One region of the Arthrobacter sp. UCD-GKA genome, then DNA from elsewhere that is predicted to be linked to it. Evidence: riboswitches for the same ligand, from Rfam matches in the RefSeq annotation. Region 1 holds a riboswitch; each other region holds the start of a gene.

Evidence for each region. Region 1 has a riboswitch for cyclic di-AMP ahead of BLJ79_RS15910 (M23 family metallopeptidase). Riboswitches for the same ligand answer to the same signal wherever they lie in the genome.
Region 2: another riboswitch for cyclic di-AMP. It lies ahead of BLJ79_RS19070 (M23 family metallopeptidase); the one in region 1 lies ahead of BLJ79_RS15910 (M23 family metallopeptidase).
Region 3: another riboswitch for cyclic di-AMP. It lies ahead of BLJ79_RS09195 (C40 family peptidase); the one in region 1 lies ahead of BLJ79_RS15910 (M23 family metallopeptidase).

The regions. Positions count from the first base shown of each region.
Region 1 covers NZ_MOLR01000008.1:404,351-414,202, reverse strand. Annotated here, with positions in the region: gene BLJ79_RS15915 (coiled-coil domain-containing protein) at 205-2,547, shown strand; partial or broken gene BLJ79_RS22520 (amino acid permease C-terminal domain-containing protein) at 2,705-2,878, shown strand; gene BLJ79_RS15910 (M23 family metallopeptidase) at 2,948-3,901, opposite strand; cyclic di-AMP (ydaO/yuaA leader) riboswitch at 3,989-4,162, opposite strand; gene BLJ79_RS23400 (hypothetical protein) at 4,597-4,743, shown strand; gene BLJ79_RS15905 (type 1 glutamine amidotransferase domain-containing protein) at 5,072-5,851, shown strand; gene BLJ79_RS15900 (NAD(P)/FAD-dependent oxidoreductase) at 6,144-7,556, opposite strand; gene BLJ79_RS15895 (hydantoinase B/oxoprolinase family protein) at 7,553-9,229, opposite strand; gene BLJ79_RS15890 (hydantoinase/oxoprolinase family protein) at 9,232-9,852, opposite strand, start outside.
Region 2 covers NZ_MOLR01000013.1:102,198-111,632, forward strand. Annotated here, with positions in the region: gene mobA (molybdenum cofactor guanylyltransferase) at 1-404, opposite strand, end outside; gene BLJ79_RS19060 (HNH endonuclease) at 401-898, opposite strand; gene BLJ79_RS19065 (C40 family peptidase) at 1,234-1,911, opposite strand; cyclic di-AMP (ydaO/yuaA leader) riboswitch at 2,067-2,221, opposite strand; gene BLJ79_RS19070 (M23 family metallopeptidase) at 2,349-3,284, opposite strand; cyclic di-AMP (ydaO/yuaA leader) riboswitch at 3,360-3,543, opposite strand; gene BLJ79_RS19075 (iron-dependent transcriptional repressor DtxR) at 3,628-4,323, opposite strand; gene serC (phosphoserine transaminase) at 4,520-5,641, shown strand; gene BLJ79_RS19085 (DUF3027 domain-containing protein) at 5,832-6,299, opposite strand; gene BLJ79_RS19090 (cold-shock protein) at 6,322-6,705, opposite strand; gene BLJ79_RS19095 (hypothetical protein) at 6,954-7,184, shown strand; gene BLJ79_RS19100 (response regulator transcription factor) at 7,320-8,030, shown strand; gene BLJ79_RS19105 (sensor histidine kinase) at 8,053-9,435, shown strand, end outside.
Region 3 covers NZ_MOLR01000004.1:640,683-650,534, reverse strand. Annotated here, with positions in the region: gene BLJ79_RS22865 (DUF6153 family protein) at 1-211, opposite strand, end outside; gene BLJ79_RS09205 (cation diffusion facilitator family transporter) at 1,016-2,107, opposite strand; gene BLJ79_RS09200 (ArsR/SmtB family transcription factor) at 2,104-2,466, opposite strand; gene BLJ79_RS09195 (C40 family peptidase) at 2,640-3,548, opposite strand; cyclic di-AMP (ydaO/yuaA leader) riboswitch at 3,554-3,714, opposite strand; gene BLJ79_RS09190 (recombinase family protein) at 4,327-4,920, opposite strand; gene BLJ79_RS09185 (DUF302 domain-containing protein) at 5,311-5,730, opposite strand; gene BLJ79_RS09180 (MFS transporter) at 5,819-7,147, opposite strand; gene BLJ79_RS09175 (sulfite exporter TauE/SafE family protein) at 7,202-8,098, opposite strand; gene BLJ79_RS09170 (rhodanese-like domain-containing protein) at 8,162-8,458, opposite strand; gene BLJ79_RS09165 (rhodanese-like domain-containing protein) at 8,549-9,133, opposite strand; gene BLJ79_RS09160 (MBL fold metallo-hydrolase) at 9,248-9,852, opposite strand, start outside.

The DNA.
Region 1 (9,852 bases):
ACTCCATGTCCAAGACAAATAGTCCCTCCACCAAAACTAAGCACCCGGTGGTAAAACAGGTAGCAGGAACCAAGAACCGGGTAGGACGACTCGCCCGATGATTTTCGTCCGCGCCAAGGCTCGACACCACGGATTCGGCCGCCTAGAGTGTGCACTATCGATTCGGCCACCGTGGCCGCATTTTCATTGTCCTTGGGGGGACCAATGCTCAATCCGTCGAATCACTCTGCCTTCACGCGCCGTCTGGCCGCCGCCATCGTCGTGCCCGGCATCCTGACCAGCATGCTGCTGTTCGCTCCACAAGCAACAGCGGCCCCAGGCTCCAGCGGCACGGCCGCCGGCATCTGCACGGGTGTGGTGAACCAGTTGGCCCACCGCGGTTCCGTGCAAGAGAACCTGCTCAAGGCGGCTTCCAAGAAGAATGCCGACATCATCACCCGGCTCCAGGGCGAGCGCACGCAGTTGCAGGCCAACGCCGACAGCCTGACGGCCCAGATCGCCGAAACCGATTCAGCCATTGCGGCGCTGGACGCAAAGGGCCTGGAACTTGATGCGCAGCTCAAGACTGCCGGTGATAACCTCGCAGCAGTGCAGGCCGAGCAAGCCACCACCAACGACGCCGTTCTCGCCGCGCAAGGCGCGCTCGAGGAGCTGCAGGCGCAAAAGCTGAGCACCGAAAACCAGCTGGCACCGCTGCAGGAAGCGGAAGCGCTGGCCAAGGAGGCCGCCGCGCAGTTGCAGCGGAGCGCCGATGACGTCGAGGCCCGGATCGTTGAGAAAAAAGCCCAGATCAGCGCCGCGGAGGTCGAACGAGCAGCACTCGAGGCCGCCGCAACCGCGGCAGCAGAAGCGCTTGCGGGGAAAAACACCGAGATCGCCCAGGCGGGGCGCGAGCTGACGGAACTGTCCGACACGGCAGAAGCTGCCGCGGCCGCCGTTGGCGGCGCACAACAGGCCGTCGGCGACGCCGAGGCCGAACTGCAGGACCTTGAGGCGGCGGGAACCGCCGCCCAGGCGGAAGTCGACGCCCAGCTGGCCAAGATCGGCGACGCCAAATCGACGCTGGCCGACGTCCAGCGACGTGCAGGCGATGCCGCGGCCGCTGTCGCTGCCAAGAACGCCGCGATCTCCGCAGCCAAGGACGGACTGACCTCGCTGCAGACGACAGCGCTGGACGCCGCCGAAACACTCGCGGCCAAGAACACGGCGATCGCCACTGCGCAGGCGGAACTCGACACCCTGCGCTCCGCTGCCGACGGCGCTGCCGCGGCGGTCAAGGCCAACAGCGACAAGCTCGCAACAGTGACGGTGGAAATCGCGGCACTTCAGCAGCAGGTCACCGCGAAGAACGCCGACATCACGGCCAAGCAGGCCCAGCTTGCGACGGCGCAGCAAGAGCTCGCGGCGCTGGCCGCCGGCAAGACCAAGCTGGAAGCCGAGATCACGGATCTCACCAAGCAGATCTCGGACATCAAGGGCAACAGCCCCGAGAAGACGCGCCTGCAGGCACTGCGGAAGGCCAAGCAGGACGAGTTGGCCGCAGTAGACGCCCAGATCCTCAGCAAGAACGCCACGATCGCCGGGTACCAGGGAGACCTGACCACGCTCCAAAACGCGGTCAACACCCTCAATTCCCAACTCCAGTCCAAGCAGCAGGAGAGCAGCGCCCTGCAGCAGCAGGCGGCGCCGCTCCAGGCCTCCCTGACCGCCGCCAACAACGCCGTCTCGACGAAGGAAGCCGAGATCGCCGCACTCAAGAACCAGATCCCCGCCCTCCAGGCGGCCGTCACCGCAGCCAACGGTGCCGTCACCACCAAGCAAGGCGAAATCGCCGCGCTGCAGGGCGAGCTGCACACGCTTGAGGCAGCCGCGGCCGACGCCGGGGCAGCCTTCACCGCGCAGCAGCAGGTCCTGGCGGACCTCGAAGCAGCACTGCCGACGCTGACCGAGGACCTTGCCGCCAGCCAGGAGGCGATTGCCGCGCAAAAGCTTGTCCTCGACGGGCTGAAAGGCGATCTGGCCGATGCCACTGCCGCCAGCGCTGCCGCGCAGTCCGCCGTCGACAAGAAGGCCGGCGAGCTCCAGGACCTGCAGGACCAGTTGCCGGCCCTCGCGAAGGCGGTACCCGACGCCAACGCCGCGGTGGCCGAGAAGCAAGGCGAGATCGCGGCCCTCAATGGCGACATGGACAAGCTGGTGGCGAACCTCACCGGGCTCAACGGCCAGATCGCCACGAAGGAAGCTGAAGTTCTCGACCTCCAGACTAGGGTGGCTCCGCTCTTGGCGCAGCTGAACGGGCTCAACGGCGAAATCAGCGCCACCGAAAACCAGTTGAAAGACCTGCAAGCACAGCTGACCAAGCTCGACGTCCAGGTGACGAACGCCCAGGCGGAGCTCAGCACGCTTCAGGCGAAGAAGGGCGCAAACAAGGACGCCATCGCAGCGCAGAAGAAGACCGTCATCGGCCTGCAGGATCAGCTCGGCACGGTGCAGAACCAGATCCGGGCCGTCGACGGGCAGATAGCGCTCGGGGGCTGCGTCGCCTGATCGGGCTCCCGATAGGTGCGCCCTGCCGGGAGTCGCCACCGCGTGAACGGTGTGGATGGACGGGAAGGGATCGGCCGCAATGGCCGGTTCCTTCCTGCGTGCTCGGCAGGGCTGACCATGACAGGTTTCGATGGCCCGGCAGGAATGCTCTCCCAGGTTCCTGATGCTGCAGCTGCACTGGGAAACCTGGCTGAGGTTCGCCATCTGGCTGCTGGTCGACCTGGCCATCTACTTCACCTACGGACGCAAGCACTCGCTCATGAACCCGGACAGCCCCCCGGCACAACGAGCGCGTGGTGCTGCCGCACGGGGAAACGTAGGAGTCAATTGATGCAGGGACCGCGGAATACAAGGGGCGTGCATTAGCTGCGTTCCGGAGAGGGAACGGCGACAATTGCCGTTAGAGCCAGCCCTCGGGGTTGACCCACTCGCCGTTGACGATGACCTCGAGGTGCAAGTGTGGCCCGGTGGAATTGCCCGTACTGCCCGCAAGGGAGACGGTCTCGCCGCGCTCGACCTTCTGGCCCACGGACACCTTCAGTGCCGAGTTGTGGTTGTAGCTGGTCTCCAACCCGTTGCCGTGGTCGATCTTCACACGGAAACCGGAGTGTCCGGCCCACTCGGCCTGGACGGCGGTCCCGGCGGCGGCGGCCTTGACCGGGGTTCCCGTGGGCACCGCGTAATCCAGGCCATTGTGGTTCATGTAGCCGGGGCCCGTCGGGTTCTGGCGGAAACCGAAGCGGGAGGTCAGGCGGATGCTGTCCACCGGCTGGGAGAGCTTGGTGACTTTTCCGGTGTCGGCGGTGGTGGCGGGCGCTGGCTTGGCTTTCGTCGCGACCTTGCCGGCGGCAGCGGTGGTGACGGGTGCCGGCTTGACTGCCTTGACGTACTTGCTGGTCACCGACGCGCGATCGACCGTGAGCTTGTCGTGGGCCGGAGCCTTGACGTCTGCGACAGACGTTTGGGAGACGCGCTGTGGAGCCGCGGCAACTTCATCGGCTTCCTGCGCGGGGGCGGCAGCGAAGGCCAGGCCGGTCACGGCGGCTACCGCGGCGAGCTTGTGCGCAAACCCAAGACGAGGGCGCCGGGTCCGGGGTGCGGACTTCAGGACGTTGTCCAGCTTGTCGCCTTCGGCGGGCGTCGCCAGCGAGAGCGGCCGCGCAACAGGCGCGGCAGGAATTTCGGTGGCGGCGATGGATACCGCCTCCGTGGAGGCTGCGTAGCGCGGGCTGGCCACAAAGCGGCGGCCACCGTAGTTCCGGGTTTCAGGATTCTCGAGGGAGTCCGGGACCGCGCTTGATGCGCGTCGGCCGGGGCGCCGGGAAGTGCTTTCGCCATTCATTGCGGTGTCCACGATCTGCTCCAGGGAACCGTCGGCAGGCGAAGCATCAACAGGGCTGGACGCGCGGCGGCGCCCGGAATTTTGCTGCTGGGTCAAATGATTACCTCTCATGTGTCGCCTGCGAAGTTAGCTGTCGGATTCGAGTCATGAGATCAACTCGGCCGAGCCCGCCAGGCGGACTCAGCTTCACCCCGAGATCCATGGTCCAAGACCAGGAACGGTTGAATGGGTCCTCCGCCCCTACCGGGAATTCTTGTTCCGCGATCCGCCGGTAGGGTTGTGCGATCCGGATCGGGACTGGGTTGCGCGAGTGCAACCAGATGTAAAACCCTACGAGGTTCAAGTAAAAGTTACAATTCCGTTATCAATCCATGCGCCTGACAAACACGTGGGTGCCGCCGGCGGTCGGAAGCCCCAATGCGTCCTCGATCCCCGCACCCGCACCAGGAGGTCCCACCGGCCCTCTTTGGGGTGACTAGGACCCCGGGCAGAAGCCAACATCGTCGAGCTGCACCGGCGGCTCCAGTTCCAACTGGATGATTTGGGCCCGGCGCTCTCCCGGGACGCCAGCGTAAACGTGATCAAGGAGACTGTCAGCCCGGGTCTGCACCGGTGCGGCTGCTCCCGTCCGCGTTGGCCAACCGGCTAGAATCGCCACCCGTGGTTCGCCACGTTCCCAACGCCTGTGGGTGAGGCACCGGCTTCATATGTCAAAGATCCGCAACACCTTCCAGGACTCGGGATCCCTTCTCAACGGAATCACCATGGCAAGCGGGCATCCCCCGTTGCTGGACACGAACATCACCGGCCGGCCCATCGGTTTGGGATCCAAGGCACGCTCGTACCTCATTTAGAAGGACCCTGACGCGTGCGTCAACGCGTCAGGGTCCTTCTGTGGGCGCTGGGAAACCTGAAGTGTCACGAAACAGCAAAGTGCGGCCATTTCCTTCATGAAGGTTGGTCGCTATTCCGCATGACAGGGCTTCTCTTGGGGGCGGCTCTGTCGGGGCCCGTCCCCAAGCCGATGGCCCAACGCGACATCCTGGAGCTAGGAACCCGACCATTGAACGCCGTTGGTGCTCACCGTTCGCAACTGCGAAATTCAGGATGGTAGACCGCACATGGGGGTAGGCAGGTCTCGGGTGCTCGCCTAGGGTGGGAAGTGGACGAAAGGAGCACTACATGAAGAAAATCCTCATGGTTCTGACCAGCGTTTCCGAGATCGCCGATACGGGAGAGAAGACCGGCTACAACGTGGCCGAGGCCGCACACCCCTGGAAGGTCTTCAAGGATTCCGGGCATTTCGTCGACTTCGCCTCCATCCAGGGAGGCCAGCCCCCGCGCGACACAGTGGACCCTGAAGATCCCATCCAGGTCGCCTTCACCGAAGACGAAACCACGCGCGCCGGCCTATACAACACCGCCCGCGTCGCCGTGGTTGACCCCGAACAATACGACGCCGTGTACCTCGTGGGAGGCCACGGCGCCATGTGGGACTTCCCCGACAGCGAAGGCCTGCAGAACCTGGTGGCCAGCGTCTACGACAAGGGCGGCGTGGTCGGCGCGGTCTGCCACGGACCTGCAGGCCTGGTGAACGTGGAACTGGACAACGGGTTCCGACTCGTCGAGGGCCGGAGGGTTGCTGCCTTCACCAACGAGGAGGAAGTTGCCGTGGGTAAGGAGAAGGTCGTCCCGTTCCTCCTGGCGGACCGGCTCGAGGAGCAGGGCGCCACCCACGTGCCGGCGGAGAACTTCACGGAGAACGTCGTGGTGGACGAACGACTGGTGACCGGCCAGAACCCCGCGTCCGCGGCCCGCGTGGCCAAGGAAATGGAGAAGCTACTGGCCGAGGTCATCCACCAGGAGAAGGTCGAGGAACACGACGAGGCCGCGGCACTTCGCGCCGAGAAGGACGCCGAAAAGGCTGCCAAGAAGGCGGCCGAGGCGCACACCGAGCACTGATGCCGCTGGAGCACTGAGACTTGCGACCGCCCCAAGAGGGGCGGCCGCGGGTCGTCGTTTCGAACATCACCGAGCGTCGCCGCTCCGAGTGCGTTAGCCGTCGATACCGCGCCTACGCCCCAAGCCCATGATTCCCAATCAAAGTTCCGTCATTGGACCGCCCATTGGTCGTCCAGCATCACGGGCGGGGCTTCGCTGTCCTGCGGCACGAACCGATCCAGCGCACGGACTTCCTGACCCGCGCAGGCAGCAGCTCCCGGGGAAGCCTCCGGCCGATGGGAAATCCGGGAGGTCAGGAATCGAATCCCAGCCCCAACGCGTCCATGGCCTTGAGCCAGAGCCCACGCCGACCCTCGTTCCGGTCCGAACGGGCAAGCTCGTACCGGGTAAGGTTGATCCCCGCCGCGCACACCGGTTCGGGCGGAAACGGGACCGCCCGACGCCTCACCATGTCAAGCCTGGTCCGCTCCGTATCCAGGCCATCAAGCAGGTCCAACATGGTGTCGGCGGCAAAACGGCTCGCCCCCATGCCAAGCCCCGTATGCCCCAGGACATAGGCGACGCGCTTCCCGAAAGCGGTTCCGTACTCCGCGCTGAACCGGGTCGAGGTATCGATGACTCCGCCCCAGGCATGGCTGAAAGACACCTCGAGCTGCGGGAAGGTCTCGAAGAACTGCTCCGCGAGTTTCCGGAAAGTCCCGGGGCGGTTCTCCAACTCGGTGGAGATGCGCCGGCCGTAGTGGTAGATCGCGTCGTAGCCGCCCCAGAGGATCCTCCCGTCCTCGGTCACCCGCGAATAGTGGAACTGGTTCGCGGAGTCGGTCAACCCCTCACGCGAGCGCCAGCCGATCGACTCGAATTGCCCGTCGGTCAGCGGCTCGGTGGCCAGGGCGTAGTCGTAGACCGGCACCGTGGTCATCCTGTTGCGGAGCAGCAGCGCGGGGAACGCGCTGGTGGCCAGCACGACCTTGCCTGCCACGATGTTCCCGGCCGGGGTGCGCACGCGCATCCCCGCTCCGTCGGCCTCTAGTTTCTGCGCCGGCGTGTGTTCGAAGAACACCACCCCCTGCCGGGCCAGCGCGTCGCGCATCTCCATCGCCAACTTGTACGGCTCCACCAGGCAGGTACCCACCGGATCCAATACACCGCCGATGAACGTCGGCGAATCGATGCGGGCCCGGGTTTGTTCCGCATCGAGCAATTCCAGCGGCCGACCATATTCCTTGGCCTTGGACACCGACGCAGCGAGTTCCTCCAGTTGGTGCGGTGCCGTGGCAACCTGGAGCTTGCCCGCCGCGCGGAAGCCCCCGTCGATGCAGGCGGTCCGGAGGTCGTCGGCGAACCCCTGCAGGTTCTCCAAACCCAGGCGTTCGAGATGGCTGGCTTCCTTGGGCCATCGTGCCAGGGCGTTGGCCAGGCCGTGGGTCACGCTGTAGGACACGAACCCTCCGTTGCGTCCGGAGGCCGCGCGGCCGATTTCCTGTGCATCCACGACGGTGATCGACCAGTCCGGGTGGCGTGCCCGGGCACGCATAGCCGCCCAGAGACCCCCGAAGCCGGCCCCGACGATGAGCAGGTCGCATTCGTGGCTGCCGACGAGGACGTCGGCGGGTTTGCGTTCGAATCCGTCGAACCACACCGCGGAGTTCACGGCGCCGGCCAGCGCGTCCTCGACCGCGCTGCCGGTCATGTTCGTGCCGGTCATGGGAAGACCACCAATCCATTGCGCTCGTCCGACTCGCGCGCCGACTCGCTGCGCTCCGCTGCCGGCCCGAAGCCGCCGCCGCCTGCGGTCTCGACGCGCACGATGGTGCCGGGCTGCAGCGTGGTGGAGGTCTTGGTTTTCACCATGGTTTCGGTGCCGTCCGGGGAGATGAGCGTGATTTTGGTCGGCTGGCCGGAGCTTCCCCCGGAGGCGCCCTCCGGGGCAAATCCCGCCTTGGTTTGTTCCGCGTAGAAGGTGGCCCGCTGCGGGTGCTCAAGGATCTCGTATTCCCGGCGCAGCCCCAGGCCGCCGTTGAACCTGCCGGTTCCCTGGGAGCCGGGAACGAATTCGTTGCGCAGGATCCGGATGCGGTAGTTCGTTTCCACGACCTCGGCCGGCATCACGCCCACGTTGGACATGTAGGTGTCCACCCCATCGAGTCCGTCGCCCTCGCCGGTGGCGCCGGTGCCGCCGCCCACCACGTCGGCCATGACGGCCGGACGTCCGGTGACCGGGGAGGTGCTGCCCACGTTCATGCAGAAGAAGCTGACGGTGCTGCTGCCCACGGCGGCCTCGGGCCACATGTCGGTCAGCGCACGGATCAACGTGTCGGCAAAGCGCTGGCAGGTATTGTGGCGGATCGACACGGCCGCCGGGGCCATCGGGTTGAGCACCGAGCCCAGCGGGGCGTTGATTTCCACGGCGCGCAGCAGTCCGTCGTTGGACCCCAGGTCGGGGGCGACCACGGCCCGCACCGCATAGACGATGCCGGCGCGGGCGCTGGCCCAGGGCACGTTCATGGCGCCACGGACCTGGGCGCTGGAGCCGGAGAGGTCGAGGTGAAGGGTGTCGCCGACCTTGCTGACCTTGGCATGGATACGGGTGGGCGGGCCGTCGAGGCCGTCGTCGTCGAGGAAGCCCTCGGCCTCGCCCTCGCCGTCGGGCAGATCCAGCAGGGCGTTGCGGACCGCGAGCTCGACCACGTCGAGGTTTCGGCGCATCACGGAGCCGACCACGTCCAGGCCGTACTGCCCGGCAAGTTCGTTCAGTCGCTGGTATCCCAGCACACAGGCGGCGCGCTGGGCGCGCAGGTCGCTGACGGTGCTCAGCGGGTCGCGGATGTTGTCGGTGATGATCGAGATGACGTCGGGGTTCTCGACCCCTGCGATGGACAAGCGGACCGGCGGCAGGATCAGGCCCTCGGCGAAGATGTCTTCCAGTTCGGGGCCCTCGCTGCCCGGGTTCACGCCGCCGACGTCGATGTGGTGGGCGGCTGTGCCGCTCCATCCCGAAAGGATCCCCTCAACGTAGATCGGGGTCACCACGTTGACGTCCGGAAGGTGCATGGCGCCGAGGAACGGGTGGTTGCAGATGAAGGCGTCGCCGTCGCTGATGTGTCCGTCCCAGCGCTCGATGATGGCCTTGACCACCAGGGACATGGCGCCAAGCTGTGCGGGGATGTAATCGGCCTGGGCGACCAGGTCGCCGTCGGCGGTGAACAGGGCACAGGAGAAGTCGTCCATGTCGCGGATGATCGGGCTGTAGCTGGAGCGCTTGAGGACGACGCCCATTTCCTCGGCGATGGAGGTCAGCGCGGAGGAAAGCACCTCGAAGGTCACGGTGTCCACCTCCGGTTCGAGGGCGGTGGCGGTGTGCTCGGTCAGTGTGGTCATGGCTAGTTGTCCTCCGTGATGATGATGTCTCCGTTGGCCGTGACGCGGCCAGTCTGCCCGCCCAGCAGGACGGTGGTCGCGTCCATCTGCTGGACGATGGCTGGTCCGGCCAGCGTGTTGCCCGGCTGGAGTTTGGTGCGGTCGTAGATGGCGGTGGTGGTTTCACCGGTGCCGGGCAGGTGGACGGTGCGACGGCCGACGATGGCGGCATCCGCGGGTCCCGTGGTGCCGGCGGCTCGGGCCGGCTGCGCCACGCGGTCGAAGCCTCCGGTGACGGCCAGGCGCACCGTGACGATTTCCACGGTTTCGCGCTCCGAGCTGTGCCCGTAGAGCTCGCGGTGCAGCGGGTGGAACCGCTCGGCGATCAGCTCCAGGTCCTCCACCGAAGCGCCGTCAAGCGGCACGCTGAGCTCGTAGCCCTGTCCCAGGTAGCGGCAGTCGACGGTGACCGAGGTCCGCACGCTGCCGGCGGCCGCGCCGTCCTCGATGACCTGCCGGACCAGCTCGTCCCGGCGTTCGACAAGCCACCGGGAAACGGGCGGGAGGGCGTCCGCACCGAAGGGGCGCAGCACGGTCTGCGAGTCGTCGATACGCAGGCCCGCTGCCAACAGGCCGTCGGCGGA
Region 2 (9,435 bases), on a different contig from region 1:
TTGTCGGTGGCGGCCAGCAGTGCCGCGACCACCGGGCCCGGATCCAGGAGGTCGGAGGCCAGCACGATTGTCAGCTCGGAAGCCTCGTTTTCGCGCTGCGCGCTTTCGTCGTCTGGTCCGTCGTCCAGGGCGGCCCGTCCGGCGGCGACCGCCGCGGCGGGGCCCGCAAAGGTTGGATACTCGCGGGTGATGACCACGCGCTGGTGGTCCGGGGCACAGTCCATGTACCGGGTGACGGCTTCGGCCAGGGCATGGGCGCCGACCACGGCGATGGCCTGGGCATCACGGACGGCGTTGAGCGAATGCTCCAGCAACGTCTCGCCGCGGTGTTCAAGAAGGGGCTTGCTGACCCCGCCGAGCCGGGACCCACGGCCACCGGCCACGATGATCGCATCGAATTTCATGCTGCACTCCGTAAAAAGGGACTCCAAGCCTCTGCGGGGCGTTCCAGTTCGGTGATGAACCATTGGGCGCCTCGCGGTCGGCTCGGGGCGAACCGCAGCTTCCAGCCCAGCTGTGCCAGCGTCCGGTCTCCCTTGGCGCTGTTGCAGCCTTGGCATGCCGCTACTAAATTCTCCCATGAATCCTCGCCGCCGCGGCTCCGCGGCACGATGTGGTCGATCGTGTTGGCGCTTCGTCCGCAGTACGCGCAGCGGTGCCCGTCGCGGCGCAGCACCCCGCGGCGCGAGACATTGACGACGGAGCGGTACGGCAGGCGGATGTAGCGGTTCAGCAGGATCACCGTGGGCCTGGGCACCACATGGTTGACCCCGACGACCGGGTCCCGGTCGTCATCGGCAAGGACGGTGGCCTTTCCGGTGAGGACAAGGAGAAGTGCCCGGCGGAAGGTAATGACCGCCAGCGGTTCAAATCCTGCATTCAGTACAAGGGTTCGCATGTGCGCATCCTCTGATCCTGACCCGGCGCAACAGAGGGACCCGTCCACGACGGAAATCCCTCACGGTGGCGCACGCGGCACTCGGCTTTGGCTCCTGTGCCCTAGCCTAAGACAATGGATGACTGTTTTGCTCGCATTTGTCGGCAACTGGTTAAAAAATCCACCGGAAATTTTCCCGCGGTACACCCCCTGGAGGGGCGTTTCGGCCGTTCCCGTGGGCATCGGGCGCCACGGGCCGCACCTGCCGTCCCGGACGCACGCCCTGTTGGGGGGATTAACAGACAAGGCCCCCGTCGATCCTTGCGGATCGCCCGGGGGCCTTGGAACGCTTGAGCTTAGCCCTTGAGGGTGTAGTAACCGTAGAGCGGGTTGCGGGAGACGTCGTGAAGGATCGTGTCGACGGTCGGGTTCTGTGCACCGATCATCTTGCCGCCACCGAGGTAGATGCCGACGTGGCCGCCACCGTTCTGGAACACCAGGTCGCCCGGCTTCGGGCTGGAGGTGCGAACGAACTGGCCCGAGCCACGGATGGCCGAGGTGCCGCGGGCGATGTTGATGCCGTGCTGTGCGTAGACGTACTTGACGAAGCCGGAGCAATCCCAGCCCGACGGGGTGTTGCCGCCCCATACATAGGGAACGCCCACGTACTTGGCAGCGGTTGCCGCGATGCCGGAGAGGTTGGCGGTGTTGACCGAGTCGCTCTTGACCTTGGGGGCCGAGGAGGTGGATTCGGTGGTGCCGCGGTTCGAGCGGGTTACCGGTGCAAAGGCGTCGGCATTGCTGGAACGCGTCGAGGAAGTGGTGGAGCGCGGGGTGACCTCGTTGGCCACGGCGATCACGACGGGAGCCGGAGCCGGCTTGGAGGTGAACGCTGCGCGCTCGATGTTCAGGTCCTTGGCGCGTTCGGTCGAGACCGAGACGGCTTTGACGGCTACGCGCTCTGCGGAAAGGCCTTCAACGGGGACGGCGCTTGCTTCGCGGGATACGTTGCCCTGGGCTGCGGGAACGCCCAAGGTCAAAACGAGACCTGATGCGGCTGCAATGACTGCGGCTTGGCGGCCAACCGATCCAGCGTTCGAGGCTACGGCCTTCGAGATGGATTCTAGCGGGTTGGTCCGAACCGGGGTCGCGCGGTGGCGGCCCAATGCTTGACGTGTAGTCACGTAGTAATGCCTCTCCTGATGCCTGCGAGGTGAGCTGTCGGGTTCGAGTGGGAGTCACTCGGCAATCCGGCCGCCAGGCCGAACTACTTAACCCCAAGGCTTCCTGGTGTGGAAACCGAAAGTGGGTCCCCCGCCACTGCCAAACGAGTTTTTGAACGGACACCGTGGGCTGGCAGTGCTCGGCACTTCCCGCGGCGGTGATCAGGGTTGGTCCCTGAGCACTTACTTAGAATATATGAAGCGAATCCAAAAGTCACGTTCCGGTCACGGAACGGTGACAATTGCCGTTATAACCAGCCCTCGGGGTTTACCCACTTGCCGTTGACGATGACCTCGAGGTGCAGGTGGGGGCCGGTTGAGTTACCCGTGCTGCCACTGAGCGAGACAACTTCTCCACGCTTGACCTTTTGCCCCACGGCGACCTTCAAGGACGAGTTGTGGTTGTAGCTGGTGTGCAAGCCGTTCCCGTGGTCGATCTCCACGCGGAAGCCGGAGTGGCCCGCCCAGGCTGCCTGCACGACGGTGCCGGCGGCTGCGGCCTTGATCGGCGTACCCATCGGAACCGCGTAGTCCAGCCCGTTGTGGTTCATGTAGCCGGGGCCGGTCGGATTCTTGCGGTGGCCGAAGCGCGAAGTCAATCGAATGCTGTCGACCGGCTGGGCCAGTACACCGCTCGTGGCGATCTTGGTGACATCGCCGCCGGCGGCCGTCATGACCGTGGCCAGCTTGTCTTCCTTGGTGAATTCGCTGGTCAGCGAGGCCCGTTCGATCTTGACCTCGTCACCGGTCGGGGCCTGGACATCAACCACGACCGATTGGGCAACGCGCTGGGCGTCGGCGACGGCGCCCTCGGGCTCCTGCCCGGGGGATGCTGCGGCGAAGGCCAGGCCCGAAACGGCGGCAACCGCGGCAATCTTGTGCGTGAACCCCATGCGGGAGCGCTGCGGCCGGGGAGCGAACTTGATGACGTTGTCCAGCTCGTCGGCTTCGGCCGGGGCGGCCACCGGTGCCGCAGGGGCGGCCAGGGCCACGGGGATCTCGGTGGCGGCAATGGCTGCTGCGTCCGGGGATGCGCCGTACCGCAGGCCCGCATCGAAGCGTCGGCCGATGTACTGCAGGGAACCAGTTGCCTCGACGGCTTCCGGGACCACGCTCAGTGCGCGGCGGCCGGGACGTCGGGAAGTGTTTTCACCGCTCAGGGCGGTGTCTACGATCTGCTCCAAGGAGCCTTCAGCAGGCAAAGCATCAACGGGTCCGGACGCACGACGGCGGCCGGAGGTGTGCTGCTGAGTCAAATGTCAACCTCTCATATATCGCCTGCGAAGTTAGCTGTCGGATTCGAGTCATGAGATCAACTCGGCCGAGCCCACCTAGGCGGACTCAACTTCACCCCAAGATCCGTGGCCAATGGCCAGGAACGGTTGAAATGGGTCCTCCGCCCCTACCGGGCATTCTTGCTCCTGGATCCGCCGGTAGGGTTATGCGAACCGGATCAGGACTGGATTGCCTAAGTGCAACCCAACGAGAAACCCTACCGGGGTTTATGCCAAAGTTACAATTCCGTTATCAATCCATGCGGCGGACAAACACATGGGCGCTGACCTCGGTCGGAAGCTCCAGTGCGCCCTCGATGCCCTCGACCCGCACCACCACGTACTCCCCGGCCCTTTCGAGCGTGACTAGGGCCCCCGGGCGGATGCCGCCCTCATCGAGCTGCACCAGCAGCTCGGGTTCCACCTGGATGGTTTCGGCCAGGCGTTCGATGCGGACCGGGCCCACGTTTCCGTCCAGCAGTGCCGAATCGAGATTTTGGACACTCACGGAGATCTCGGTCAATCCGGGCCCGCCCAGCGCCTCGAGCCCCGGGATCGGGTTTCCGTACGGGGAAGCCGCCGGCTGGCCCAGCAACTTGTACAGCCGCTGCTCCACGCGCTCGCTCATCACGTGCTCCCAGCGGCAGGCTTCCTCATGGACATACTCCCACTCCAGGCCGATCACGTCGGCCAGCAGGCGCTCGGCCAGGCGGTGCTTGCGCATCACACCTGTGGCGACTTCCGCGCCAAGCTCTGTCAGTTCGAGGTGCCGGTCGGTGGTGACCACGACCAGCCCGTCGCGCTCCATGCGGGCCACCGTTTGCGAAACCGTGGGCCCGGAGTGCCCCAGGCGCTCGGCAATACGTGCGCGCAGGGCAATGATGCCCTCCTCCTGGAGTTCCAGGATGGTGCGCAGGTACATTTCGGTGGTATCGATCAGGTCTGACACGTTTGCAGCTCCCGCATGGGTTGATTTTTACAAGAGATCACTACGCTTCCCACTCTACCTGCGTTCACATTTCCGACTCGCTATTACGCATTGGGCGTCCGAGTGCGGGATTATTGAACAACTGGGCATCCCCGAATCGCATCAGACAGCGGATGCGAGGGTGTCAAAGCGTAAAACCCCCCTTATGAGGAGCAACATGAGCACCGGCCTGACTATTCCCCAAGACCTCTTGCCCGTGGACGGCCGATTCGGTGCCGGACCTTCCAAGGTCCGCCCCGAGCAGGTCCAGGCACTGCTCGACGCAGGTACGCAGCTTCTGGGCACCTCGCACCGCCAGGCTCCCGTGAAGAACCTGGTCCGCGAGATCCAGGAGGGCCTCAAGTCCTTCTTCAACGCCCCGGCCGACTACGAAGTGGTCCTCGGCGTAGGCGGATCCACCGCGTTCTGGGACATCGCGGCCTTCGGCCTGGTCCGCACCAAGGCCCAGCACCTGTCCTTCGGCGAGTTCGGCTCGAAGTTCGCCGCCGCGACCAACAAGGCCCCGTTCCTGGAGCCCTCTTCGATCATCACCTCCGAGCCCGGTTCCCGTCCGGTTCCCGTAGCCGAGGTGGGCGTGGACGTATACGCTTGGCCACAAAACGAGACCTCCACGGGCGTTGCCGCCCCGGTGCACCGGGTTGAGGGTGCCGACGAGGGCGCCCTGGTCGTCATCGACGCGACCTCCGCCGCCGGCGGACTGGACGTGGACGTCTCGCAGGCCGATGTCTACTACTTTGCCCCGCAGAAGAACTTCGCCTCCGACGGCGGCCTGTGGATTGCACTCTTCTCCCCGGCGGCAATTGCCCGCGCCGAGGAAATTGCCGCCTCGGGACGCTGGATCCCCGACTTCCTGAACCTGAAGACGGCGATCGACAACTCGCGCCTGAACCAGACCTACAACACCCCGGCCCTGTCCACCCTGGTTTCGCTCAACGCCCAGGTGCAGTGGCTCAATGCCAATGGCGGCCTGAAGTTCGCCGCAGCGCGCACGGCCGACTCGGCTTCCCGCATCTACGACTGGGCCGAGGCCTCCGAGGTTGCCACCCCGTACGTCGCCGCACCCGGGGACCGCTCCAACGTCATCGCCACCATCGACTTCGACGATTCGATCGATGCCGCCGCGGTGGCCAAGACGCTGCGCGCCAACGGCGTGGTCGACGTGGAGCCGTACCGCAAGCTGGGTCGCAACCAGCTGCGCGTGGCGACGTTCGTTGCCATCGAGCCAGAGGACGTCTCTTCGCTGCTCAAGTGCATCGAGTACGTGCTGAAGAACAGCTAGCGACTTCGCAAGGCATACGGGCGGCGCCCCGGCACGGGCCAACACCACGTGCCGGGGCGCCGCCTTTTCGCCGTTGACCGCATTGCCGGAGGGCAAACCGGGCACGGGAAAGGGGGCTGGCAGTGACCATTCGGTCACCGCCAGCCCCCTTCGACACTCCAGGAGACTAGTCCCCCGGGTGCCTATTCGACTACTTGGCGTCCGGGTCTTCGGAATCCTGCGCTTCGGTGCCCTCGGGCGCCGCCACCTCGCCGTCCGTGGGAGCATCGGCATCGGCCTCGCCGGATTCCTGGCCCGGGGCCTCGACGCCGGCTTCCGCGGCAGCGGCCTCTTCGGCGGCGCGACGCTCGGCGTCCATTTCCTCCGGGCGGACACGTTCGGCCCAGGGCACCCAAGCCGGGGCCAACAGTGCGTCCTCGCCGGGAAGGATCCCGACCTCGCACACCGTGATGTCCTTGGCCTGGGCGCGCGGGATGCGGGTCAGCGTCGCGAACCAGCACCAGCCCTCGTAGCCGATGCGCAGCGCCTCGAAGCGGTGGGTCACCAGGCGTTCGCCGTCGTTGACCGCCTCGAGGTGTTCGCCGATCATCGATTCGTCGGTGATCTCCAGCAGCGCTGCGCGTGCCTGGTCAACGGCCTTCGCCAGGGTTGTGTCCATTATCGGTTTGCGTGCCATGTGATCAGGCGTCCAAGTCGTCGGCTACGGCGCGCAGCACGGCTGCGATCTTGGCGCCATGGGCTTTTTCCGGGTAGCGGCCGTGGCGCAACCCGTTGGAGACCGAGTCGAGCACCTTGATGAGGTCCTCGATCAGCACTGCGGTGTCAACGGCCGGCTTGCGCTTGGCACGGGCCACCGAGGGTGCATCGTCAAGGATGCGCACGCTAAGCGCCTGCGCGCCCTTGCGTCCCTCGGCAATGCCGAATTCCATGCGTGTGCCTGCGCGCAGCTCGGTCACGCCCGCGGGCAGCGCCGAGGCGTTCAAATACACTTCCTGGCCCTCGTCGGTTACCAGGAACCCGAACCCCTTGGAGGGTTCGTACCATTTCACTTTGCCGGTTGGCACGTCTAGCTACCTCGTCCTTGGGTCACAATGGGCCAACCACGGGGGTCGAAAACCGTTCCGCGTTCCCATTTCTGGCGATCTCCCGGCGCGAAACCACGCAACCCGGCCCCGATGGGGCTTGTGGGCGGGCTCTTGCGTCCGGGGAAGTCTATATCTTCTAGGGTACGACATCAGCGGCTTGCCCCCTTCCATGGCCCGGGGCCGGTTCCCGATGTGGCTCTTTGCCCGGTGCGCGGTAGTTTTAAGGGGTGAACACCACCGCCCCGACCCCGGCTTCCCAGCGCATCCTGACCTTCCTGGCCGGAGGCATCGCCATCGTCTCGCTGGCCGCCCTGGCCGTCATCCTGATCCAGTACATGGTGCAGGCGGCCCCGGCGCCCGCATTGCTCGCCGTTGCGCTCTACGGCTTGCCGTTGGCCTTCATCCTGCTCATGGTGGTCCTGGTCCTGAACTTCCGCGAGCGCCGCCGCTCCCGTTAGCCTCCCCGAGGTTGCTTCCCGGGGCCCGTCTCCGGCAAGTTCCGGGCACCTTGGCGGCGTTCGTGCTGCCAAGCGCCCTTGCATGCACAACGAACACACAGGGTTCTTACAGATAGCGGTTGCAGACTGGTACCCATGAATGCCAAAACCCCCGAAGCAAAGCTCCTGGTCGTCGACGACGAACCAAACATCCGCGAATTGCTTTCCACCTCCCTGCGCTTTGCAGGCTTCGAGGTGGTGGCGGCAGCAAACGGCCGCGAGGCCCTGGCTGCCGTGGAGGCAGAGACCCCGGACCTTGCGGTGCTCGATGTGATGCTCCCGGACATGGACGGCTTCACCATCACCCGCCGCCTGCGCGCCGCAGGCAAGCACTTCCCCGTGCTGTTCCTCACCGCACGCGACGACACCGAGGACAAGGTCACCGGGCTGACCGTGGGCGGGGACGACTACGTCACCAAGCCGTTCAGCCTCGACGAGGTCGTGGCCCGCATACGCGCCGTGCTGCGCCGCACCCAGCCGGCGGAGGAGGACAGCGCGGTCATCCGCGTCGACGACCTCGAGCTCGACGACGACGCGCACGAGGTTCGCCGCTCCGGCGAGGTCATCGAGCTCTCCCCCACCGAGTTCAAGCTGCTGCGCTACCTGATGATGAACCCCAACCGGGTGCTCTCCAAGGCGCAGATCCTCGACCACGTCTGGGAATACGACTTCAACGGGGACGCCTCGATCGTGGAGTCCTACATTTCCTACCTGCGCCGCAAGATCGATTCGCGCCCCGAGTGGCCCTCGCTCATCCAGACCAAGCGCGGTGTCGGCTACCTGATGCGAACCGCCGACCGCCGCTAAGACGAAAGACCGGTTCCCCCACGTGGAAAGCGCCCGCAGGTTCTGGCGACAGGTGTCGCTGCGCACCAAGCTCGTAGCGCTCATGAGTTCGTTGATGATCCTGGGAATCGTGGTCACGGCCGTCGGTTCGGCCCAGTCGCTGCGGCTGATGCTGACCGCGCAGCTGGACACGGACCTGAAGTCCAACACCGCCACGATCACCGCCACGATGCTCAACGACTATGCGGGCATCGCCTCAATCAACCCCAAGTCCAACGGGCTTGCCCGGTTCTACGGGGACTTGCGCAACGAGTCCGGGGCCATCCTCTACACCATGCCGCGCAAGGCGGCCGCGGACAACAAGCCGCTGGACGCCCCTGACCTCGACACCCAGGCCCTTGACCGGCTGCGCGAGGATCCCGCCGCATCGCTGACGGTGCGCGGAACCAACCTCGGATCGGCCGGCTGGCGGGTGCGCATCGTGGATCTGCCGCGCACCGACTACGACCTGATCTATGCGCTGCCGATGACCTCGGTGCAGGACACCGTAACCAAGGCCACGATGCTGGTGATGTCCACCGGCATGCTCGCCACGCTGCTGATGTCGATGATCGCCTACGGCATCACCACCCGGGCCCTGCTGCCGCTGCTGCGTGTCGAACGCACCGCTGCTGCCATTGCCGCCGGAGACCTCTCCCGGCGCGTGGAGGACTATCCGCCGGAGACCGAGGTCGGGCGGCTCTCGCGCTCGCTGAACGCGATGCTGGCGCACATCGAGCACGCCTTCCGCGGGCGGGCCGCCTCGGAACGCAAGATGCGCCGCTTCATCCAGGACGCCTCGCACGAACTGCGCACACCGCTGGTGACCATCCAGGGCTACTCGGAGTTCTACCGGCAGGGCGGGCTGAACGACCCGGAAATGCTGCGCACCGCCATGGGGCGCATCGAGGCCGAATCCAAGCGCATGGCCCAGCTGGTCGAGGACCTGCTGACCCTGGCGCGGCTCGACGAGCAGCGCCCGCTGGAGCGCAAGCCCATCGACCTGCTGCTGCTGGCCGGTGACGCCGCCGAGGACACCCGGGTCAACGCCGTGGACCGCAAGGTGCGGCTGATCGGCCTGGACGGCGGGGCACCGCAACCGGCGCCCACTTCCGGGGACGAAGCCCGGCTGCGCCAGATCGTGGCCAATTTGATGACCAACGCCCTGCGCTACACCCCGGAGGGCACGGACATCGAGATCGCCGTCGGCGTCAAGCCCGTCATCGACGGACGGTCCGATGCGGTGCTGGAGATCCGCGACCACGGGCCGGGCATCTCGGAAGAGGACGCCGGACGGGTGTTCGAGCGCTTCTACCGCGCCGACTCCTCCCGGCAGCGCGAGACCGGCGGCACCGGGCTGGGCCTGGCCATCGTCGCGGCGATCGCA
Region 3 (9,852 bases), on a different contig from region 1:
GGGTGTGCTGCCCCAGAACCGACTGGTGGGTCAGGTCCGGTGAGGAATCAGGAATCGACTGGTGGGTGACAGCACTGGGGGAACTATGGGTTCCGTGCGGCACCTGGTGATCCACGCCGAGGATGTGCATCGCGAGCAGGCCAAGGACCAGCGCCACCATCAGGAATGCAGGGCGAAACACTGAGGGCAAGATTGCTCGTCGTTTGTTCACGGCGGGCGTCCTTTCCTGGAAGTGGTTTCTGAGCTGCTGATGTGGTGGTTCGGTAACGTAGATAGGATTCAGGCCACACCGCGAAAAACGTGGTGCCTTGAGCGGTATGGTAACCGTCGAGACCCGTGGCAGGATCGCAGCTGCTGCTGCCGTCGCCGCGTTAACGCCGACAAATGCCGGGTCGGTGAAACCCTGAGCTTGTACCCGGCTGCCCCATGTGCCTCCGAATCATTTTACGCGCGCGGGCACGCGAATGAACAATCACGCAGCGCAATTGCCCATCACCATAGTGGTTGGGGTCTGTGGCTCCGAATCATCCTTCAGAGGTCAGTTAATCCGAGCCCTTTGTCGTCGAGGCAGAGTGAGCGTTTTCCTGCCGGGGTCCCAACGGAGCGCCGGCACGTGCATGCCGGCCCTTTGACCGCCGGCATGGTGCGCCACACGAAGCGTTGCATTTTGTTGAACGAACCGAAATCCAAGACTGCGCCATCGAGTTTGGGAGCCAGGTCGCGGCTGACGCTGAGTAAGATTTCCTCGCCGCCCGTCCGGTTCCCCACATCGAGGGAATCGCTCCCTGACCAGCCCGGGCCACTAAGTAAGCAGCGAACGAACTTCTTCGGTTCCGACAGAGAGAAGTACAAGCCCTGTCCGCGACAACCTCCGGTCCCCTGGTAGCAATGCAGCAACCCACCGAACGCCACGATCATCGTTAAGGCCTCCCAGGTCACTACGAAGTTGCCGTGCCCGGGGACACTCGCCGACAGGACCTGCCCAGTCCTTGGAGTTGACATCTGACCGGCTTCCTTAGCGATGGCCGGCATGCGTGGACAATTCACCGTCGACCACACCGTCGTCTGTCGACGTGATGGCTTTGAGGACTACGTCGTCGAGTTTCGGGAGCGCATGCCCAAGCCGATGCTCGGCATCCTTGATGATCCCCTCAACACTCGAGAGCTCCGCATCGGCGACAACGATGGTTGCCGCGCCCTGCAGACGATGCCCTACCCATCGCAACTGCAGCCGTGACACGGACAAAATGCCGGTCGTGCCCTCAAGAACGCTCTGCGCACGGGACACCAGATCGGGTTCGATGCCGTCCATGAGCCTACGGCCAATGCTTTTCACCGTCCCGAAAAGCAGAACAATGATCGCCACCGAAATCAACAGACCAATGATCGGGTCAGCCAGCGGGAAACCGAGCATTACACCCACGGCACCGAACACCACGGCGAGGGACGTGAACCCATCTGTGCGGGCATGCACGCCATCGGCGACGAGCGCGGCAGATCCAATTTTTTGCCCAACACGGATGCGGTACACCGCCACGATCTCGTTGCCAGCAAATCCGATCACGCCGGCCGCGAGCACCCACCACAGATTTTCCAGCGGTTGCGGGTTGAATAGCCGCTCGATCGACTGCCATGCGGCCAGAACCGCGGACAGTGCGATGACCACGACGATGAATAAACCGGCAAGGTCCTCGGCCCGCCCATATCCGTATGTGTATCGTTTCGTGGCCACGCGGCGTCCCAGAATGAAGGCAATCCACAACGGCACGGCGGTCAGCGCATCAGAGAAATTGTGGATGGTGTCCGCCAGCAGCGCCACAGAACCGCTGATCGCCACCACAATGACCTGCAAAACCGTGGTGGCCAGCAAGATCACCATGCTGATCTTCAAGGCACGGACGCCTTCCCTGCTCGCTTCCAAGGCATCGTCGATGGAATCGGAGGAATCATGTGTGTGTGGCACAAACAGCTCAAACAACCACCCCTTGAAACCCGAGTGGTTCTTGTGAGTGTGTCCGGCGTGGTCATGGCCATGAGGTTCGTGGGAATGGCTGTGGTTCTCGTGGCCATCGTAGGAGTGGTGGCCGGGCTGCTCGGTGGTGCTCATGCCGTGGCCTGCTCCGCGCGGTGGTGTGCTGGCACTCCGCCGAGTGCGTGCTCGGCCTGATAAATAGCGTCGACCACCAGCTGCCTAGCATGTTCGTTTTCCAGCCGGTACATGACTTTGGTGCCGTCCTGGCGGGTGGAGACCATCCGGGCCAGTCGCATCTTAGCCAGGTGTTGTGAGACCGCGGCCGGGGACTTGCCCACCGTCTCGGCCAGCGCACCGACTGCCATTTCACCGTCGCGAAGGGCAAGGATGATCCGCACCCGGGTGGCATCGGCCAGCATGGAAAAGACCTCCACCGCCAGCTCCACGTATTGGCTGTCGATATCCAGCGAGCAAACTCTATTATCTGCATTCATACGCATATTATGACATTAAATGGTCAACACGCCTCCATCCACCCTGTGGTTTGGATTGAGGCTCTGTCTGCGCTCACCGCGCGGATCCGGTAGAGAAAATTAGATTAAAAGAAAGAAACAGGGTCTCCGGTTGATCCTTGCGGATCGGCCGGAGACCCTGGAAAGCCTGTGTTTTAGCCCTTGAGGGTGTAGTACCCGTAGAGAGGGTTACGCGTAACATCGTGGAGAAGAGTGTCCGTTGTTGGATTCTGCGCACCGATCATCTTGCCGCCACCGAGATAGATGCCGACGTGGCCACCACCGTTCTGGAAGACCAAGTCTCCTGGCTTCGGGGAGCTGGTGCGCACGAACTGGCCCGAGGCGCGGATGGCCGAGGTGCCCCGGGCGATGTCGATGCCGTGTTTCGCGTAAACGTACTTGACGAAACCCGAGCAGTCCCATCCCGCCGGAGTGTTGCCGCCCCAAACGTAGGGAACGCCCCCGTATTTGGCCGCCGTAGCAGCAATGCCCGAGAGATTCGCGGTATTCATCGAGTCGCTCTTGGGCTTCGGAGCCGTGGCTTCCGGTGCGCTGTCTCGGTTCGAGCGGGTGACCGGGGCGTAAGCATCTGAATCGTTGCTGGAGCGTGTCACCGGGGCGGTGTCGTTGGAGGGCGTTTTCGTTGCGGTGTCGTTGGAGCGTGTCACCGGGGCAGTGTCGTGGGAGTGTGTTTTCGTTGCGGTGCTGCTTGGCGCAACTTTCTTGGCCACGGCAATCACTACGGGAGCTGGTGCCGGCTTGGAGGTGAACGCTGCGCGCTCGATCGTCAGGTCTTTGCTCTGCTGCGCAGGGACCGAAACGGCCTTGACGGCGACGCGCTCTGCGGATAGGCCTTCAACGGGAACGGCAGTTGCTTCGCGGGAAACATTTCCCTGAGCTGCCGGAACACCGAGGGTCAGTACGAGACCTGATGCGGCTGCAATAACTGCTGCCTGGCGGCCAACCGATCCAGCGTTCGAGGCGACTGCCTTCGAGATGGATTCTAGCGGGTTGGCCCGAACTGCGGTCGCGCGGTGGCGGCCTAGTGCTTGACGTGTAGTCACGTAGAAATACCTCTCCTGATGCCTGCGAGGTGAGCTGTCGGGTTCGAGTGGGAGTCACTCGGCAATCCGGTCCCTAGACCGAACTACTTAACCCCAAGGCTTCCTGTGTGGAAACCGAAAGTGGGTCCCCCGCCACTGCCAAACGAGTTTCAAACGGACACCGTGGGCTGGCAGTGCTCGGCACTTCCCGCGGCGGCGAGCAGGGTTGTTCCCGGGTCGTTCGCTTAGGATATAAGAAGCGTATCCAAAAGTCACGTTTTGATTACGAAATGATGACGGTCATCGTTATATTTAGCCCTCGGGGCACACCCATTTGCCGTTAGTAATGGCTTCAAGGCGGACATGTGGGCCATGTTTATCGCCGGTCTAGATCCCAAGGGTGGGAGAGCGAAGATCCGCTGTCAGTCAGGAAGTTTTGTTGTTGCTGCTGTTGTGGCGGCCCTTTCGCGGAGAATCGAAAGGATCTCGGGTCGATAGCGTTGCTGCACGCGATGTTTGGTTCCCTTCTGCATCTCAGCGATCAGCTTGCTGATCGATTCGGCGTGCCGAAATTCCCCGCCCGCAGCGAAAAAAGCTCTCAGCCAAGTTCCCTTGTCTAGGGGATAGCCACCAGCAGTGAAAGCGCGGATCAGTTGAACGACAGCGGCTTTACCGTTCCCGGTCGATAGTCGGCCTTGGGGGCCAGCGGTACAGCGGTGGGCGCTAAGCATGTGATGGTGGTCCCGGGCTGGGTTCATCTGGTGCCAGAGTCGTCTGCACTCCACTGGGGAATCAGTGATCACTGGCTTTTGACGGATCCTGCGTTTTGGCCAAGGTGACGGTAGAGCGTCGCGCGACTCCACCCGACCAAACGTGCCGCGTCTTCGGCGGTGCGTCCCTTCGCACGGGCGTCCTTCGCGATCGCGAGCTTGTCCGCGATCACTGCCGGGTCGGAGAGTGGCCGGCCGAACCGGGTGCCTGATTGACGCGCCGCGGCGATCCCGGCATTGACCCGCTCCACGATCAGCTCGCGCTCGTACTCGGCCAGGGAAGCCAGCAGGTTCAGCATCATCCGCCCGGTCGAGGTGGCCGGGTCGATCCCGTCCGAAATGGACCGGACGTTCACGCCGCGTTCGCGCAGCAGGTTCACGGTGTTCAGGACATCGACCAGGGACCTCCCCAGCCGGTCGACCCGCCAGACCACCACGGTGTCCCCGGCCTCGGCGTATTCCAGGAGCTTCTTCATCCCGGGCCGATCGACCGCGTTCCTGCTGCCGGAGGTGACATCGGCGAACACGTCGCGTTTCTGCACCCCGGCAGCGACCAGTGCATCCAGCTGCAACGTCGCATCCTGGCTCGAGGTGCTCACCCGTGTGTATCCTAAATGTCTCATCTCGACATTTTGGCTCAAGAACCCCTCTGCGACAACTGCGTGAGACGTTTTACAGTAAGACGACTTTTTGGAACAAAAGGCCTCCCGCGAATGAGCCACCGCCGATCGACGAAAACGGTGCCGTGCGCATGTCTTAGAAACCTTTAGGTTTTCAAGACGGTGGTTTCCCGGCTTATCCGCTCAATAACTGTTGTCCGTGGCTGCAACGCCCATCACTCTTTGCTGACTTGGCGGGTGGTGGTCGGCGCGTTTGGTGCCCTCACCACTGCCCGGAACCGGACGGTTCATGGGCCGAGTCCTAAAGTACCTGGATCCGGATGAAAACCAGGAATCGGTGCCCGTTAGCGATGTTGGAATCGTGCGAGCGACCTGTGCCAATGAGGTGAGAACCTAGGTACCTACTGTTCCGGAGATTTCCTTCAATGCCGCCTGAAGCCTGGCGTCGGCTTCGTTGGCGACCTCACGTGTCGCATCGCTCTGGCTGAGCTTGACCATGGTTTGCGGGTCGAAGGCCTCGATGGTGGTTTCCGTGGCGGCGGGAGCGCGACGTACGACGACGTTGCACGGGAGCAGTGCGCCCAGCTGCGGTTCGGCGGTGATGCCGCGTTGGGCCAGTTGCGGGTTGCAGGCCCCGAGAATGATGTAGTCCCCCACGGAGGCCCCGGCCTCCTGGCCCAGCTTTTGGGTGAAGGTCGCCTTCACATCGATCTCCGTCAGGACACCGAATCCCTGTTCTGCCAGGGCGCCGCGTGTCCGTTCGACGGCGTCTTGCCAGGACAGCGGGACGGTGATGGCGTGGGTGTAGGTCATGGCGGTTCTCCTCGGGTCGTGGTGTGGAGGCGTGCCGAGCGCGACTGCGTGCTCCGCCACGGCAGGGGACCTCGGTTCTGTGGCCATGCTACGGGTTGGTGTGGTCGCGCGGAAGTGTTGCCAGGGTATTGCCCGCAGGGGTCGGCCGGGGATGCGGTGGGTGCGTTTCATACATGCGGATCGCGACGATCAGCCCTGCGGCTGCACTGAGTGCCGCGGCCATCCAGACGCCGGCGTTGAGCCCGAACAGGTCGGCGACGATCCCGCCCAGGATAGCACCGACGGCATATCCGAGGTCGCGCCAGACCCGGTAGACGCCCACCGCGCGTCCCCTCCAAGCGGGATGGGCGACGTCGCCCACGGCGGCCAGCAGCGTGGGGTAGACCATGGCGGTTCCCGCGCCGAGCAATACGGTTCCCGAGGCCCAGGCACCAAAGCCGTCCCCGAGCGCGATGATCGCCAGGGCTCCGGCCTGGACCAACATGCCGGTGGTGATGAGGTGTTTGCGTCCGATCCGGTCCGAGAGAGCACCGGTCGCCATTTGGCCGATGCCCCAGACCCCGGGATACAGGGCGAAAAGCAGGCCGATCTGGCCCATGCTGAGATCCGCGGTGGCGAACAGGAGGGGGAACAGGCCCCAGGAGAGTCCGAAGTTCAGGTTGTTCACCAGGCCGGCCAAGCTCGCCGAGGACAAGGCCGGTTCCCGGAAGCTGGTCAGGGAAAAGATTTGGCCGTTGGCTAGGTTGGCGTCCAGGCCATGCCGGGCGGAGGCGCCCCGGGCATCCATGTTTCCGGCATCCAGGAGGGCATGTGGGTGGGTCTCCCGGACGAAAAGGCCCGACAGCAGCAGTGCCAAGGCGGTGTAGGCGATTCCCAAGAGGAAGGGCGCCGGACGCAGTCCGTACTGTTCGGCGTGGTATCCGGCCAGCAGGGACGTGGCGGCCACGGCACCGTAGCCAGCGGCCTCGTTCAGTCCCATGGCCAGGCCGCGCTGGGCCGGGCCTACCAGATCGATTTTCATGATGACGGTGGTCGACCAGGTCAGGCCCTGGTTGATGCCCAGCAGAACGTTCGCGGCGATGACCCAGCTCCAGTCCGGGGCGAAGATGAGCATGAGCGGCACCGGGATGGCGAAGAGCCACCCGGCCAGCAGCACGGGCTTTCGTCCGTAGCGGTCCGAGAGGGTCCCGGCGAACCAGTTGGAGGTCGCCTTGGCGATCCCGAAGGCCGCCACGTAGGCAAACAGGAACGTGTATCCGCTCAGGCCGAACTCGGCGTGGGCGAGCAGTGGCAGGACGGTTTGTTGCTGTCCAACCATGCCCCCGACCAGCGCGTTGACCGCGACGAGCAGGGTGAACTGCGCCGCGTTGGCGCGCAAACCCAAGATGGGGAGCGCCCTGGTGGTGGACTGCTTCATGCTCGGTCTCCTGGTGTGCTGGGGCTGAAAGGCCGGACGGCGATGAGCCGGCGGTTAGTGGGCTTCGGTTGCCGGGGTGGCGGCAGGGGGTGTAAGCGATTTACGCCGCAGGGGGCAGGCGGGGATCACGAACCAGCACAGCGCCGCAACCGCCGCGGCTGCGCCGGCGGTGAGGCCGAGAATGAGGTTGGCCGGGGAGGGCAGTTCCTGGACGAGGACGAAGACGCCCATGACCAGGACGAAGAAGCCAAAGCCCTTGCGCAGGGCCGCTTCGGGGATCCGTCCGGCCAGCCGGGCTCCCAGGAAGGAACCGAGGATCGCGGCGGCCGTGACCCCGCCGACCAATGCCCAGTCCAGGGAGACGGTGGTGAGGTAGCCGCCAAGTCCGGCGAAGGACTTCATGGCGATAACCACCAGCGAGGTACCGACCGCGACGGGCATCGACAAGCCACCGAGCAGGGCGAGTGCCGGAACGACGAGGAAACCGCCGCCGGCGCCGACGAGCCCGGTGACCAATCCCACGACCAGGCCCTCGAGGATGACCTTGAGCACGGGGAGTTCACCGTCGTGGGCCACGGTGGTGTGGTTCTTGCGGCCGCGGATCATGGCCAGGGAGGTGGCGACCATCATGAGAGCAAACGCGATCATGAGGATCGTTCCGGGAATATGGCCCCCGAGCAGGCCGCCGCCGAAGGCCCCTGCCATGCCGGCAGCCCCGAAGACCAGACCGGTACGCCATTTGACGCGCTTCTTGCGGGCGTGGGTCACCGCGCTGACGGCGGAGGTCGCGCCGACGACGAAGAGCGAGGCGGCGATGGCTTCCTTGGGGTTCATGCCTGCAACGTAGGTGAGGATCGGGACGGTGAGGATGGACCCGCCCCCGCCGAGCAGGCCGAGCGAGAGCCCGATCAGCACCGAAAACAGGAGGGTGAGTACGAGGGTGAGGGTCATGGAGGTGGCCTTGTCTGGGGGAGGAAGGGCGGAGGGCGTGCGGGTTAGCGCCGGTGCGTGGTTTTAGGTGACGGGCAGGCCGGCACGTTGCCAGGCGGTCATGCCGCCGGCCATGGTGTCGGCGGTGAATCCGGCCCCGGTGAGGGCATCGGCGACACGGGCGCTGCGGTTGCCGCTGCGGCAGATGACGATGACGGGGCGGGTCCGGTCGATCTCCCCCAGACGGGTGTTGAGCTCGCCCATGGGGATGTGGAGGGCGCCGGGGATCATGCCCTCGGTGATTTCGAAGTCTTCGCGGACGTCAAGGAGCTGATCCGTGGCACGTCGCTGGTCGGTGTCGGTGATGGTGATTTCGGGCATGGTCTGCTCCTTCGGGGGCGTGTTCAAGGGGTATGTGGGTGCTTTCCGGGCCCGGATCAACGCGACCCGGGCCCGGAAACCGGGTGTGTGCTAGGACTTCTTGGGGGGAAGCTGGGCGAGGACCGATGCACGGGTCGGCTCGTTGCCGGTCTTGTTCCACGGCATCTTGGCCAGGGCCTTGCCCATGGCGCAGGTGTTGGTGGCCGCGGAGAAGGTCAGTCCCGCCCCGATGACCCCGGCAACGGTGCGGATCTGCGGGGACAGGAACTTGCCCCCGGCCAGGCCGGCGATCACCAGGGAACCGGCGGCCATGCGCACCTGGCGTTCCAGGTCCCAGCGCTTGGAACCTTCCACGGTCCGGCCGCCGGCCTGCTTGTAAGCCGGGACGCCGCCGGCCAGGACATGGGCGTTGCCGAATCCCACTGACGCGAGGTTGGTCTTGGCTTCGGTGGCGCGCACGCCGGATTGGCAGACCAGCACCACCTTGGTGTCAAGCTTGGCCGCGAGTTCCTCGGTGTGTTCGGCCAGCAACGGGAGGGGGACGTTGTAGGAGCCCAGGATGTGCAGGGATTCGAATTCGGCGGCTGAGCGCACGTCAAGCACCACAACGTCGGAGCCAGCTGCGATCCAGTCCTTGAGTTCTTCGGGGCTGGTGGTCTGGGGAATGGGGTTCATGGCTTGTGGGCCCTTTCTGCCGGGCATGGCGCCCGGCCGGTCCCGCATCCGGAAAGGGGGATGCGGGACCGGGAATACGTAGAATTTATTGTTGAGGGATGGGCAGTGGAGAACCTAGGCGTTCTGCATTTGCTTCCAGTCGGCCCAGCCGGCGTAGCTGCCCTCGAGCTCGACGATGTCGAACCCGGCCCGGCGCAGGGCGGAGGCGGCCACGGAGTTGCGCACCCCGGACTGGCAGAAGCTCACGATCACGCCGTCGGCCGGAAGCTTGTCGGTGTGCCAGAGCACCCGTCCGGCGTTGAGCTGTTCGGAGCCGGGCACGTGTCCGGCGGTGTGCTCGGTCTTGTTGCGCACATCCAAGACCATGGCCGCATCGAACCCTGCCAGGTCGGCCGGGGAGATCGTGCGGGGCACGTAGACCGGCAGGCCGTCCAGGGAAGTGATGTATCCGGCAACCTTGTCGATACCCACGCGGATGAGGTGGTCCCACATCTCCATGGCGCTCTCGCTGTCCGGAGCCAAGAGGACCAGCGGGCGCTGGTCCGTTTCCGGGTCCACGGCCCAGGCACCGTAGCTTGCGGCTTTGGTGCCGGCGGGGATGTTCAGCGCCCCGGCAACGGTGCCCTCGTGGACCTGGGTGTGGGGGCGGGTGTCGACCACGCCGATGTCATCCGCGGCCAGGGCGGTCGCGACGTCTTCGGTGACTAGCTCGGCCAGCG